Regions from separate parts of the Gordonia sp. G4 genome, predicted to be linked through region 1. Evidence: riboswitches for the same ligand, from Rfam matches in the RefSeq annotation. Region 1 holds a riboswitch; the other holds the start of a gene.
The links. A riboswitch is a leader RNA that binds a small molecule or an ion and turns the genes downstream of it on or off. The one in region 1 is predicted to bind thiamine pyrophosphate.
Positions count from the first base shown of each region.

Region 2: another riboswitch for thiamine pyrophosphate. It lies ahead of thiO (glycine oxidase ThiO); the one in region 1 lies ahead of thiC (phosphomethylpyrimidine synthase ThiC).

Region 1 is NZ_CM173442.1:2,188,122-2,194,051, reverse strand. It holds gene AC3B5T_RS09750 ((2,3-dihydroxybenzoyl)adenylate synthase) at 1-738, shown strand, start outside; gene AC3B5T_RS09745 (GNAT family N-acetyltransferase) at 839-1,186, opposite strand; TPP riboswitch at 1,409-1,498, shown strand; gene thiC (phosphomethylpyrimidine synthase ThiC) at 1,506-3,194, shown strand; gene thiD (bifunctional hydroxymethylpyrimidine kinase/phosphomethylpyrimidine kinase) at 3,194-4,147, shown strand; gene AC3B5T_RS09730 (TIGR00341 family protein) at 4,144-5,109, opposite strand; gene AC3B5T_RS09725 (SHOCT domain-containing protein) at 5,318-5,707, opposite strand; gene AC3B5T_RS09720 (LLM class flavin-dependent oxidoreductase) at 5,894-5,930, shown strand, end outside.
Region 2 is NZ_CM173442.1:1,028,009-1,033,938, reverse strand. It holds gene AC3B5T_RS04500 (hypothetical protein) at 1-452, opposite strand, end outside; gene AC3B5T_RS04495 (NUDIX hydrolase) at 804-1,286, shown strand; gene AC3B5T_RS04490 (hypothetical protein) at 1,342-1,743, opposite strand; gene thiE (thiamine phosphate synthase) at 2,064-2,789, opposite strand; TPP riboswitch at 2,837-2,947, shown strand; gene thiO (glycine oxidase ThiO) at 2,942-4,003, shown strand; gene thiS (sulfur carrier protein ThiS) at 4,000-4,200, shown strand; gene thiG (thiazole synthase) at 4,193-4,990, shown strand; gene AC3B5T_RS04465 (ABC transporter ATP-binding protein) at 5,060-5,930, shown strand, end outside.

The DNA of each region.
Region 1 (5,930 bases):
GTCAGTTCGCTACGCCTGCTGCAGGTGGGTGGCGCCAAACTGGCCCAGCCCGATGCGGTCGCCCTCGACGAGGCCCTCGGCGACGTCGTCCAGCAGGTGTTCGGCATGGCCGAAGGGCTGATCTGCTACACCCGTCCCGGCGAACCGCGCGACCTGGTCCATCAGGTGCAGGGTTCCCCGATGTCGGAACTCGACGAGGTGCGGGTGGTCGACGAAGACGGCGCCGACGTCCCCGACGGCGTCGAAGGGGAACTGCTCGTGCGGGGGCCGTACACGATCCGCGGGTACTACCGCGCCGCGGCGCACAACGAGAAGTCGTTCACGCCGGACGGGTTCTATCGTTCCGGCGACAAGGTCACGAGACTGCCGTCGGGCCACGTCTCCGTGACCGGGCGCATCAAGGACACCATCGTGCGCGCCGGCGAGAACGTCGCCGCGGACGACGTCGAGGAGAACCTCCTCGCGCACGACTCGGTCCGGCAGGTCGCCGTGGTCGGACTTCCCGACGACGCGCTCGGCGAGAAGATCTGCGCCGCCGTGGTGCTCTCACACGAGCACCCGCCGGCCCAGCCGCTCGAACTCGCCACGATCCGGACGTTCCTCACCGGGCGCGGACTCGCATCGTTCAAGCTGCCGGACGTGATCCGCGTCGTGACCACACTCCCGGTCACCGCGGTCGGCAAGATCGACAAAAAGGTACTTCGCGAGACACTGCTCGCCGGCCCGCCCGCTCCCTGAGGTGCGAGGAGCGATAGCGACGAACGACTCCTGCTCCCTGAGGTGCGAGGAGCGATAGCGACGAGCCACGAAGGGCGTCGACGTGCCCTCCGACGCTCGATCACACCGGGGCGAGCGTCACTATCCCGGGATGGCTGTCGAGGTAGCGCTTGGTGAACGTGCACACCGGCCGCAGGCGGGCGCCCTGCTCGCGGGCATGGTGCACGACGGTGCGGGTGAGCCGGGTGGCGAGGCCGTGTCCGCTGTACTCGTCGTAGAGCACGGTGTGCAGCACGGTGATCGTGGTCTGACCGTCGACCGTCTCGGTCGAATAGCCGAGCACACCGACCAGGTCACCGGCGACCCAGAGTTCGAATCGGTCGCGGTCCGGGTTGTGCACCACCTGCGAGATCTGTTGCAGGATCGACTTCGCCGACTGTGGTGGTCGCTGACGATGCTTACGTAGCACCCGACCCTCCTCACCTCTTGATCGCGGACATCTGATCGCCGACGGGCGACTGCCGCGGCTCGACACCGGCACCGTCTGTGATCAGGGTCACACGCTACCTTACGGAACCGTAACTGCCGACCCCGATGGCGCTGCCGTCGCAGATCGAGACGGTTCACTCCCGCCCCGGGCCTGGCTCCGGACGAGTCGAGGTATGGTGACGGGCGCACGACAACTACACACCGCGGGGGCTCTCACGATGACCGAGGGCTGAGATGGCGACGGGCGGTCGCCGACCGCTCGAACCTGTCCGGGTAATGCCGGCGTAGGGAGAACCGCCATGGGCACACGTGTATCCGCCACGCGCACCGACAGCGCACCTGCCGATTCCGGGTTCCTGACCCTCGGTCCCATCGAGGGCAGCACCAAGCACTATCTCTCGGTCGACGACCTGCGTGTACCGCAGCGTCGCATCCACCTCACCAACGGCGAGCATCTGGACGTCTACGACACCTCGGGCCCGTACACCGACCGGTCGGCGCGCATCGACGTCGAGCAGGGCCTCGCACCCACCCGCGACAGCTGGCACCGGCCCGAGCCGATCGACGGCGCGAGCACCCAGCTGGCCTGGGCGCGCGCCGGGATCGTCACCGACGAGATGCGGTTCATCGCCGCCCGGGAGGGCGTCGACGCCGAACTGGTCCGGTCCGAGGTGGCGATCGGACGTGCGGTGATCCCGGCGAACCATCGTCATCCCGAGTCCGAGCCGATGATCATCGGGAAGCGCTTCGCGGTGAAAGTCAATGCGAACATCGGCAATTCGGCGGTCCGCAGCTCGATTTCCGACGAGGTCGAGAAGATGGTGTGGGCGACCCGCTGGGGCGCCGACACGATCATGGACCTCTCGACCGGCGCCGACATCCACACCACCCGCGAGTGGATCATTCGCAACTCGCCCGTCCCCGTCGGGACGGTACCCATCTATCAGGCGCTCGAGAAGGTCAACGGCGATCCCGCCTCGCTCACGTGGGAGCTGTACCGCGACACCGTGATCGAGCAGGCCGAGCAGGGCGTCGACTACATGACGGTCCATGCCGGAGTCCTGCTGCGCCACGTCCCGCTCACCGCTGAGCGGGTGACCGGAATCGTCTCCCGCGGTGGTTCGATCATGGCCGCCTGGTGCCTGGCGCATCACCGGGAGTCGTTCCTGTACACCCACTTCGACGAGCTGTGCGAGATCTTCCGCCGCTACGACATCACGTTCTCGCTCGGCGACGGCCTACGCCCGGGATCGATCGCCGACGCCAACGACGAGGCGCAGTTCGCCGAGCTCCGCACCCTCGGCGAGCTGACCACGATCGCCAAATCCCATGGCGTGCAGGTCATGATCGAGGGACCAGGGCACGTCCCCATGCACAAGATCGCGGAGAACGTACGCCTCGAGGAAGAGCTGTGCGAGGAGGCGCCGTTCTACACTCTGGGGCCCCTCGCCACCGACATCGCACCCGCATACGACCACATCACCTCGGCGATCGGTGCGGCGATGATCGCCCAGGCCGGCACCGCGATGCTCTGCTACGTGACACCGAAAGAGCATCTCGGCCTCCCGGACCGCGACGACGTCAAGGTCGGCGTGATCACATACAAGATCGCCGCGCACTCCGCCGACCTCGCCAAGGGGCACCCGCGGGCGCAGGAACGCGACGACGCACTCAGCAAGGCGCGCTTCGAATTCCGCTGGAACGACCAGTTCAACCTCGCCCTCGATCCCGACACCGCCCGCGCCTTCCACGACGAGACACTGCCCGCCGAGCCGGCCAAGACGGCCCACTTCTGTTCCATGTGCGGCCCCAAGTTCTGCTCGATGCGGATCTCGGCGGATGTCCGCGCCTACGCCGAGGAGCACGGTCTCGTGACCACCGAGGACATCGACCGAACGATCGCGGAGGGCATGGCGGCGAAGTCGGCGGAGTTCGCCGACGCCGGGAGCCGCGTGTATCTACCGCTCGAGACCGCAGGGGGTGCCTGATGGGCACAGTCAACGCAGGACGACGCACAGTCGACGAGAATCAACGCACGGTCGACGGAAATCAGCGCACAGTCGACGAGCAGGCCTTCGTCGGGCTCCCGATCGGCCCGCCCGGGTCTGTTCCGACTCGGGTCCTGACCATCGCCGGTTCGGATTCGGGTGGGGGTGCGGGGATTCAGGCCGACATGCGCACCTTCGCCCTGCTCGGGGTGCACGGGTGCGTCGCGGTGACCGCGGTGACGGTTCAGAACTCGCTGGGCGTCACCGGATTCGAGGAGATCACCCCACAGACCGTGGCGGCGCAGATCGACTCCGTGGTCGGTGACATCGGAGTCGCCGCGGCGAAGACCGGGATGCTCGCGTCGGCGCCGATCATCGAGGCCATCGTCGAGCAGTGCGGCCGGAGCGGCATCGGTCGGGACTCATCCGTCCCGCTGGTGGTCGACCCGGTGTGCGCATCCATGCACGGCAACCAGTTGCTCGCCGACTCGGCACTCGACACGTTGCGTCACAACCTGTTCCCTCTCGCCACCGTGGTGACACCGAATCTGGACGAGGTCCGGTTGATCACCGGGATCGAGGTCACCGACGCGGCTTCCCAGCGCGATGCGGCCCGGGCGCTGCTCGATCTCGGGCCGCGCTGGGCGCTGGTGAAGGGCGGGCACCTGCGCGCGTCGGATCAGTCGCCGGATCTGCTCTACGACGGCGGGGAGTTCATCGAGCTCAGCCATGAGCGCATCGACACCCCACACGACCACGGCGCCGGCGACACCCTGGCCGCGGCGATCGCGTGCGCACTCGCACACGGTCTTCCGGTCCCCGAGTCGGTCGCCTTCGCCAAGAGTTGGGTGACCCGCTGCCTGGCGGCCGCCTATCCGCTGGGCGCCGGCCACGGCCCGGTCAATCCGTTGTGGCGACTGGGCGTCCGGTCGGAGGATCAGAGGCCGTCCTAGCCGTCCAGTCGCTCACCGACGTCGTGGATGACCACGATGTCGGACTCCCAGGGCAGCAGATCGTGCACGGATTCTTCGAGATCGGTAAGAGGCGGCAGCTTCTCGGGACCGAGTACGGAGATGGTCGCCGTGCCTCCGTGCCAAGTCACCCCGGACACCTCGGCGCCCGGGGTGTCCGCGAGCCACTGCTCCGTGGCGTCGTGGACCTGCCGGACCCACACCGCCGACAGGGAGTTGAGGACCATCGGCACGGTGACGAGGACGAACGCGGCCGAGAGCACCACATACGCTCGCCGTCGTCGACGACGCCCCACGTCCGCCACGTCGTGATACCTGGCGAACACCAGCACGACCGTGCAGGTGATGATCATCGCGATCATGTTGGAGGCGAACAGGATGAACGCGCCGATCGCGAGTGACGGGGCACCCGAGCCGAAGCACACCCCGGTGACCGCCAGCGGCGGCACGAGTGAGATCGCGATGGCCACACCGGGTAGCACATCGCCCAGATCACGGCGGGTCACCGCGATCGAACCGACCAAGCCGGTGGCCAGAGCAGCGAGAAGATCCATCAGGGTCGGCGACGTCCGCCCGACCACCTGCGAGTTCGCCAGCACCGTGGATGGATTCGGCAAGATTTGAGCGACAGCGATGCCGATGACGATCACCATCACCATCCCCGCGCCCACATACAGAAGGCTTGTCAGCGCGAGCCGCCCACGACCCGTGACCAGTCCGAGGCCGACGCCCAGGATCGGGGTGGCCAGCGGAGCGACGATCATCGCGCCGATCACCGTCGCGGTCGAGTCCGAGGCGACTCCGGCGGCCGCGATGACACTCGACAGGAACAGCATGAGCCAGAAGGCAGACTGTTTGGCCCGTACGTCTCCGCTGGACAGATCGAGCCGGTCGTCGAGTTCGTCGACGGTGCGTCGCTGATTCTCCGGGATCAGGTCCAGCATCGTCGGTTCACCACCGCCCGCGGCAACAGTTCTCTGATGACCGAACCCATGGGCGCTCCTCGATCGACGGATCGGCAGATGTCCGGTGAACCTCGACGACGCTGCGACATCGGTGGCCGACGCCGCCCGGAAAGCGAACACCGAAAAGGGAAGAGAACGGGCGACGGCGTCTGCAACGCCGCCGCCCGTCACGTCATCTCGGAAGGACTCAGACCGCTGTGCCGAGAGCCTTGCTCTTCAAGTGCTCGAACTCCTGGGGTGTGATCGCACCGGAGTCGAGCAGGTTCTTCGCGTCGGCGATCTGCTGGGTCGGCGTGGCGCCGGCAACGGACCTGATGTACTCGTCGGAGGCCTGCTTCGCCTCGCTGTAGGCCTCACGCTGACGCTCGGCCATTCCCTTGCCCTTGGCCAGCAGGTACACGATCGCGGTGATGTACGGGAAGATGATCAACAAGACCACCCATGCCGCCTTCTGCCAACCCGACGCCGCCTTGTCCCGGAACAGGTCGCTGATGATGTGCCACAGGACGATCAGGTACGCGACGAACGCGAAGATGACGATCGTGTACCAGATGAAGTCCCAGAATGAATCCCACATCGGGGTGTCTCCCTTGTCTAGAAGAATCTTGTTTCCGCTGAGCAGGTTGCCGATAAGAGCATCGCACAGCGTGATGCCCGCCACCTCGACGAACATGAAAGATGTCCGTGAAATGGTGTGAACGGACCCTCGCGGGCGCCGAATCCCCGGTCTCACCCGCAGAACCACATACTCACGAAGGGCGACATGGAATCTCACGCTGCAGTCACCGACGTCGAGCTCG
Region 2 (5,930 bases), 1.2 Mb from region 1:
ATCAACGACGACGACGCCGTCGCCAACGCATCCGAGTAGCGCTGCCGCAGATCAGGGGTCTCGAGTCCGCCGGAGATGAACGCCGCGTTGGCCGAGGCGTCGGCGATCGACAGTGAGCTGTAGAGGACCTGGGCGGCCTCGGCGAGCGGCTCGGTCCGATCGATGAGGCGCTGCAGGGTCTGGGTGCGGTCTTCGAGAACCGTCGATGCGTACAGCCCGGTGCTCAGACAGCCCAGCGCCAGGATGCCGCAGATGATGATGAGTTTGCCAGGGGTCGTGACCGCGAAGTGGCGGATGGTCTGGAAGGGCGACTGGGCGCGTTCCCGGGCGGTGGCGACGAGTTCGCGACGGTCGGCGAGCACCTGGCGGATCGGGGGCGAGGCCTGCGCCGGCCGGATCGTGCGACCGCCACGCGTCAGCGCCGTCCGCACGGAGGACGCGTCGCCGGTCACCTACCTGATCCCTTCTCAAACGCTGGATCGTCTCCGGTGCGGTCGTACGGTCACCGGTTCCCCGTTCCGGATTCGCGTGGCCGGGCGATCAACGCCAGGTGTTGTGTCACTTGGGTCATCGTTCACCGGGTCGTGCGTGTTTCACCCTATGCCATCGGGCAGGGTTCCTCCGGGTTGACCGACGCCGCGTCGCCGACCTCGGTCGTTCGGCTCGCGCTGCGTGAAACCGGCGTCTCCGCACGGTTCTCGCCCCCGTGGTCGGCACCGGTTTGCGATGTTCCTGGCAGGTGGCGCGCGTCTCACTTACGGTGGAGGCACCCGGTCGAGGCGATCGGGATGCGAGGAGGCGTGGTGCGCGGCGACGGCGACGGCTGGGTGATCGATCCCGACGGTTCACGATATTGGGGAATCCACGGAGCGGCAGGCCTGTTGTTGCGGGCGCCGCTGCCGGAGGGAACGACCGGTGTACTCCTCCAGCACCGCGCCGCGTGGTCGCATCAGGGTGGCACCTGGGCGCTGCCCGGCGGCGCCCGCGACTCGCATGAGGGCGCCATCGACACGGCGATCCGCGAGGCCCAGGAGGAAGCCGGTATCACCGGGGACGACCTTCGCGTCGTCGCGGCGGTCGTCACCCACGAGTCGCCCGGCGGATGGACCTACACGACCGTCATCGCCGAGACCGACACGCCGGTCCGCACGGTCGCCAACTTCGAGTCCACCGAGCTGCGGTGGGTCGACGAGAAGCGGGTGGACCAGTTGCCGCTGCACCCCGCGTTCGGGCTCGCCTGGCCCACCCTCCGCGAGCGCATCGCGATGCTGGACCCCCAGAGCTGAGCTGAACTGACTGGGGCGGGACCCTTCGAGGCTCGTCGCTAGCGCTCCTCGCACCTCAGGGAGCGGAGGAGGTCACGCCCCGACCCCGTCCGCCGTCCAGGAGCCGGTTCGCGCCCGCGACCAGCGCGTGGACGTTCGCCTCGTCGCTGCTCGCACCCTCGCCGGCGGCCCAGGCATGGCGGCCGTCGTTTTCGCACAGCAGGAACGTCGTGACCACGCCGTCGACGACCCGCTGATGCAGACGGACGATCTGAACGGGGGCTCCGACGTCGTGGAGGATCGACGTCATCGCACCGACCGGGCCGGCGGCGACGGCGCTGCAGGATCTGATGCGGTCGGCGATCGCGAGCGTCGCCCGGCACTCGACCAGGTCGCCCGAACACGACGCGACCGACCATGACCCGAGCCGGATCGTGCCGCCGCGGGAGTACTCGTCGGTGAATTCCTGCCAGGTCATCCCGGTGGCCTCCTCGTGCATTCCAGGGGGAAGCGGACGGCCGTACCGCTCGGTGAACAGATCGCCACCGCGCCGGTCGTCGCGCTCATGCCACGAACAGGATCGATGAGTCAGATGAAGAGGGTGCATCTCGGTAACCGATTTCGGTCGAAGAACGGGTGACCGACACCAGAGCGCAACCGACCCGCAGCGGGGGGTCGGTCAGATTCAGACCCCGCTGCGGCGGGTTACGAGAATGCTCGTGATGCACAACATGATCGGTCCACCATAGACCCGCGACACCGACCGGGCAAACCTGTTTCGTCCCCGACGACGACTCGCTACAGCATCCCGGCGAGTTCCCGGGCCGCGGCGGTCGGGTCGGCGGCGGCGGTGATGGCGCGCACCACGACGATGCGCCGTGCCCCGAGCGCGGTGACCTCGCCGACGCGGCCGGCGTCGATCCCGCCGATGGCAAACCACGGTTTCGCCGATTGCGTTGCCCCCGAAAGCATTTTCGCAGTGGCGGACACGAGGTCGAGGCCGGCGGCGGCGCGGCCGGGTTTGGTGGGCGTGGTCCAGCACGGGCCGACGCAGAAGTAGTCGACGTCTTCGTCGGAGATCGCGGCGGCAGCCTGCTCGGGGTCGTGGGTCGAGGCGCCGATGACGACGTCGCGGCCGACGATCCGGCGGGCCGCCGACGGCGACAGGTCGCCCTGTCCCACGTGCAGGACGTCGGCGCCGGCGAGCGCCGCGATGTCGGCGCGATCGTTGACCGCCAGCAGCGCACCGTGCGCGTCGGTGATCGCCCGCAGTCCCGCGAGGATCTCGAGCTCCTCCCGCGCCTCCAGCGTCCCGAACTCGCGTTCACCCGGCGAGTTCTTGTCGCGGAGCTGCACGATGTCGACGCCGCCCGCCAGCGCGGCGCCGACGAAATCGAGGAGGTCGCCGCGCTCGCGTCGGGCGTCGGTGCACAGGTAGAGGCGGGCCGAGGAGAGCCGACGACGACGGTCTGTCGCGTGGCCGGAATCCGCGGACCCTGACCTGGTGTGGTTCGGGGTCGTCACGCCGACCAGGCTAACCGGACACCTGACGCCCCCGCGTAGGGTGGACCGCACGAACACACGGGAGCCCGGACCGGCCGGGCTGAGAGTGCGGACCGATCCGCTGACCGTCGAACCTGATCCGGGTCATTCCGGCGAAGGAAGGTGATTCCAGCGTGAATTCCCCTCGGAAGACTGCTCACCGCACTCTGACGGTGGTGGGCGGCGGCGTCATCGGGCTGACGTGCGCACTGGCCGCGGCCGACGCCGGGTGGCGGGTTCGCGTACTCGACGCCGGAACCGACGAGCGCGCCTCGTGGGTCGCGGGTGGCATGCTCGGCTCGCTCGGCGAGGGACATCCCGGCGAAGAGGCGTCGCTCGCCCTGTCGGTGGAGTCGGTCCGGCTCTGGCCCGCGCTCGTGAAGCGGCTCGACGACCCCGCCGTCGTCACCGCCACCGACTCGCTGTTCGTCGCGGCCTCGGCCACGGACATCGAGTACCTGCGGCACCTCGCCGACTTCGTCTGGGCCGGCCAGCCCCGCACCGACTCGGCGCTGCAGCCGGTGACCGGCCGCGACATCCGGGCACTCGAACCGTCGCTGAGTTCTCGTCTGGTCGGTGGCTACCGCGCGGTCGGGGAGTGGTCCGTGGACAACCGGCGCCTCCTCGAGGCGTTGCGTGCCGCGGTCACGACGGCCGGCGTGGAACTGGCCACCGCCCGCGTCGGGTCCCTGGCCGATCTCGACGACCCGGGCTCCGACGGGCAGATCCTGCTCGCCGCCGGGCTCGGCACCACGGCCCTCTGGTCCGGCGCCGACCTGCATCCGGCCAAGGGCGAGATCCTCCGGCTTCGTCGTACCCGCTGGTCCGTGCCCCCGCCCGCCCACGTCGTCCGGGCACGCCTGCACGGCCGGGCCGTCTACCTGGTGCCACGCGACGACGGGGTCGTCGTCGGCGCCACCCAGTACGAGGCCGAGGGGATGACCGACCGGGCGCCGCAGGCCGGTGGCGTCGCCGACCTGCTCGCCGACGCGATCGAGGTCCTGCCCGGACTGCGGACGTATGAACTGACCGAAGCGGCCGCGGGTCTGCGGCCGTGCACCGCCGACGGGTTGCCGCTCGTCGCCCGCGTGGACGCACGCACGGTCGTGGCGACCGGGCACGGGCGCAATGGGATCGTCCTCGCCCCGGGTACCGCCGAGCGCGTGCTGTCGATCCTGGAAGGAGTCGAGGAATGAGTATCACGGTGAACGGCGAGAGCATGGATGTCGACGACGACGCCTCGGTGCGCGACGTGGTCGCCGGGCTCGGGATGCCGGACCGCGGGATCGCGGTCGCGGTGGACGGCGCGGTCGTCCCGCGCGGTCGCTGGGACCGGTACACCATGACCGACGGCGCCGTCGTCGAGATCGTCACGGCGGTGCAGGGTGGCTGACCAGTCGACACCGGACCCGTTGCGGATCGCGGGCCGCGACTTCTCGTCCCGGCTCATCACCGGCACCGGCGGCGCGTCGAATCTCGCGACCCTGGAACGCGCACTGGTCGCCTCGGGCACCGAACTCACCACCGTCGCGGTCCGCCGCGTCGACGCCGCCTCGGGCACCGGGGTCTTCGATCTGCTGCGCCGGCTCGACATCGCCGTGCTGCCCAACACGGCCGGCTGCCACACCACCGCCGAGGCGGTCCTGACCGCACAGCTGGCGCGCGAGGCGTTCGAGACCGACTGGGTCAAGCTCGAGGTGGTCGCCGACGAACGCACCCTGATGCCCGATGCCATCGAACTCGTCGACGCGGCCGCCGCCCTGGTCGGCGACGGGTTCGTCGTGCTGGCCTACACCAACGACGACCCGGTTCTGGCCGCGCGACTCGCCGATCTCGGGGTGGCCGCGGTGATGCCGCTCGGGTCACCCATCGGGACCGGTCTCGGAATCCTCAACCCGCACAACATCGAGATGATCGTCGACGACTGCCATACCCGCTTCGACGACCCGCTGCCGGTCATCCTCGACGCCGGCATCGGCACCGCGAGCGACGCGGCGCTGGCGATGGAACTCGGTTGCGACGGAGTGCTTCTGGCGACCGCGGTGACCCGCGCGGAGAATCCCGAACTGATGGCGACGGCGATGCGGCACGCGGTGATCGCGGGCCGGCTGGCCGGGCGGGCCGGCCGAATTCCCAAGCGCTTCTGGGCCCACGCGTCCTCGCCCGGCCGCGATCCGGGCTGACGGGCGCCTGCGACAGGCCGTACGAATGACAGACCGGGCCGCTCCGGATTCGACGGTTATGGTCGAGGCGTGTTGCGGGTAGCGAATCTGACGAAGGACTTCAGCGGTCAACGCGCGGTCGACGACCTCACCTTCGAGGTCGGGCCGGGACGGGTGACCGGCTTCCTGGGACCCAACGGTGCGGGCAAGTCGACGACCATGCGCATGATGCTCGGTCTCGATCGTCCGACCTCGGGCACGGCGACGATCAACGGTCAGCGCTACCGGGACCTCGACCATCCGCTGCGTCAGGTCGGTGCGCTGCTCGACGCTCGGTGGGTGCATCCGAACCGCAGTGCGCGCTCACATCTGCGGTGGCTGGCGGCGAGCAACCAGATCCCGGCCGCCCGCGTCGACGAGGTGCTCGAGACGGTCGGGCTCACCTCGGTGGCCAAGAAGCGCGCCGGCGGCTTCTCGCTCGGCATGTCGCAGCGGCTCGGGCTGGCGGGTGCCCTGATCGGCGATCCGCACACGCTGTTGTTCGACGAACCGGTCAACGGCCTCGACCCGGAGGGCATCGTGTGGATCCGCGGGTTCATGCGCAAGCTCGCCGCCGAGGGTCGGACGGTGCTGGTGTCGAGTCACCTGCTCACCGAGATGTCGCTCACCGCAGATCATCTCGTCGTCATCGGGCGGGGCCGCCTGATCGCCGACTGTTCGGTCGCGGAGTTCACCGGGCGGGCACGACAATCGGTCCGGGTGCGCGGCCCGCAGCTTGAGCAGCTGCACGCCGCGCTCGCGGCGGCGGGGTTGAACCCCGCCCCGGGTGACCCGGACGGTCAGGGGCGTCCGGTGATGCGCGTTCCGGACACCACGACCGATCACGTCGGCGATCTCGCTGCCGCCGCGGGCATCACCCTGCATGAACTCTCCGCCGAGTCGGCGTCGCTGGAAGAGGTGT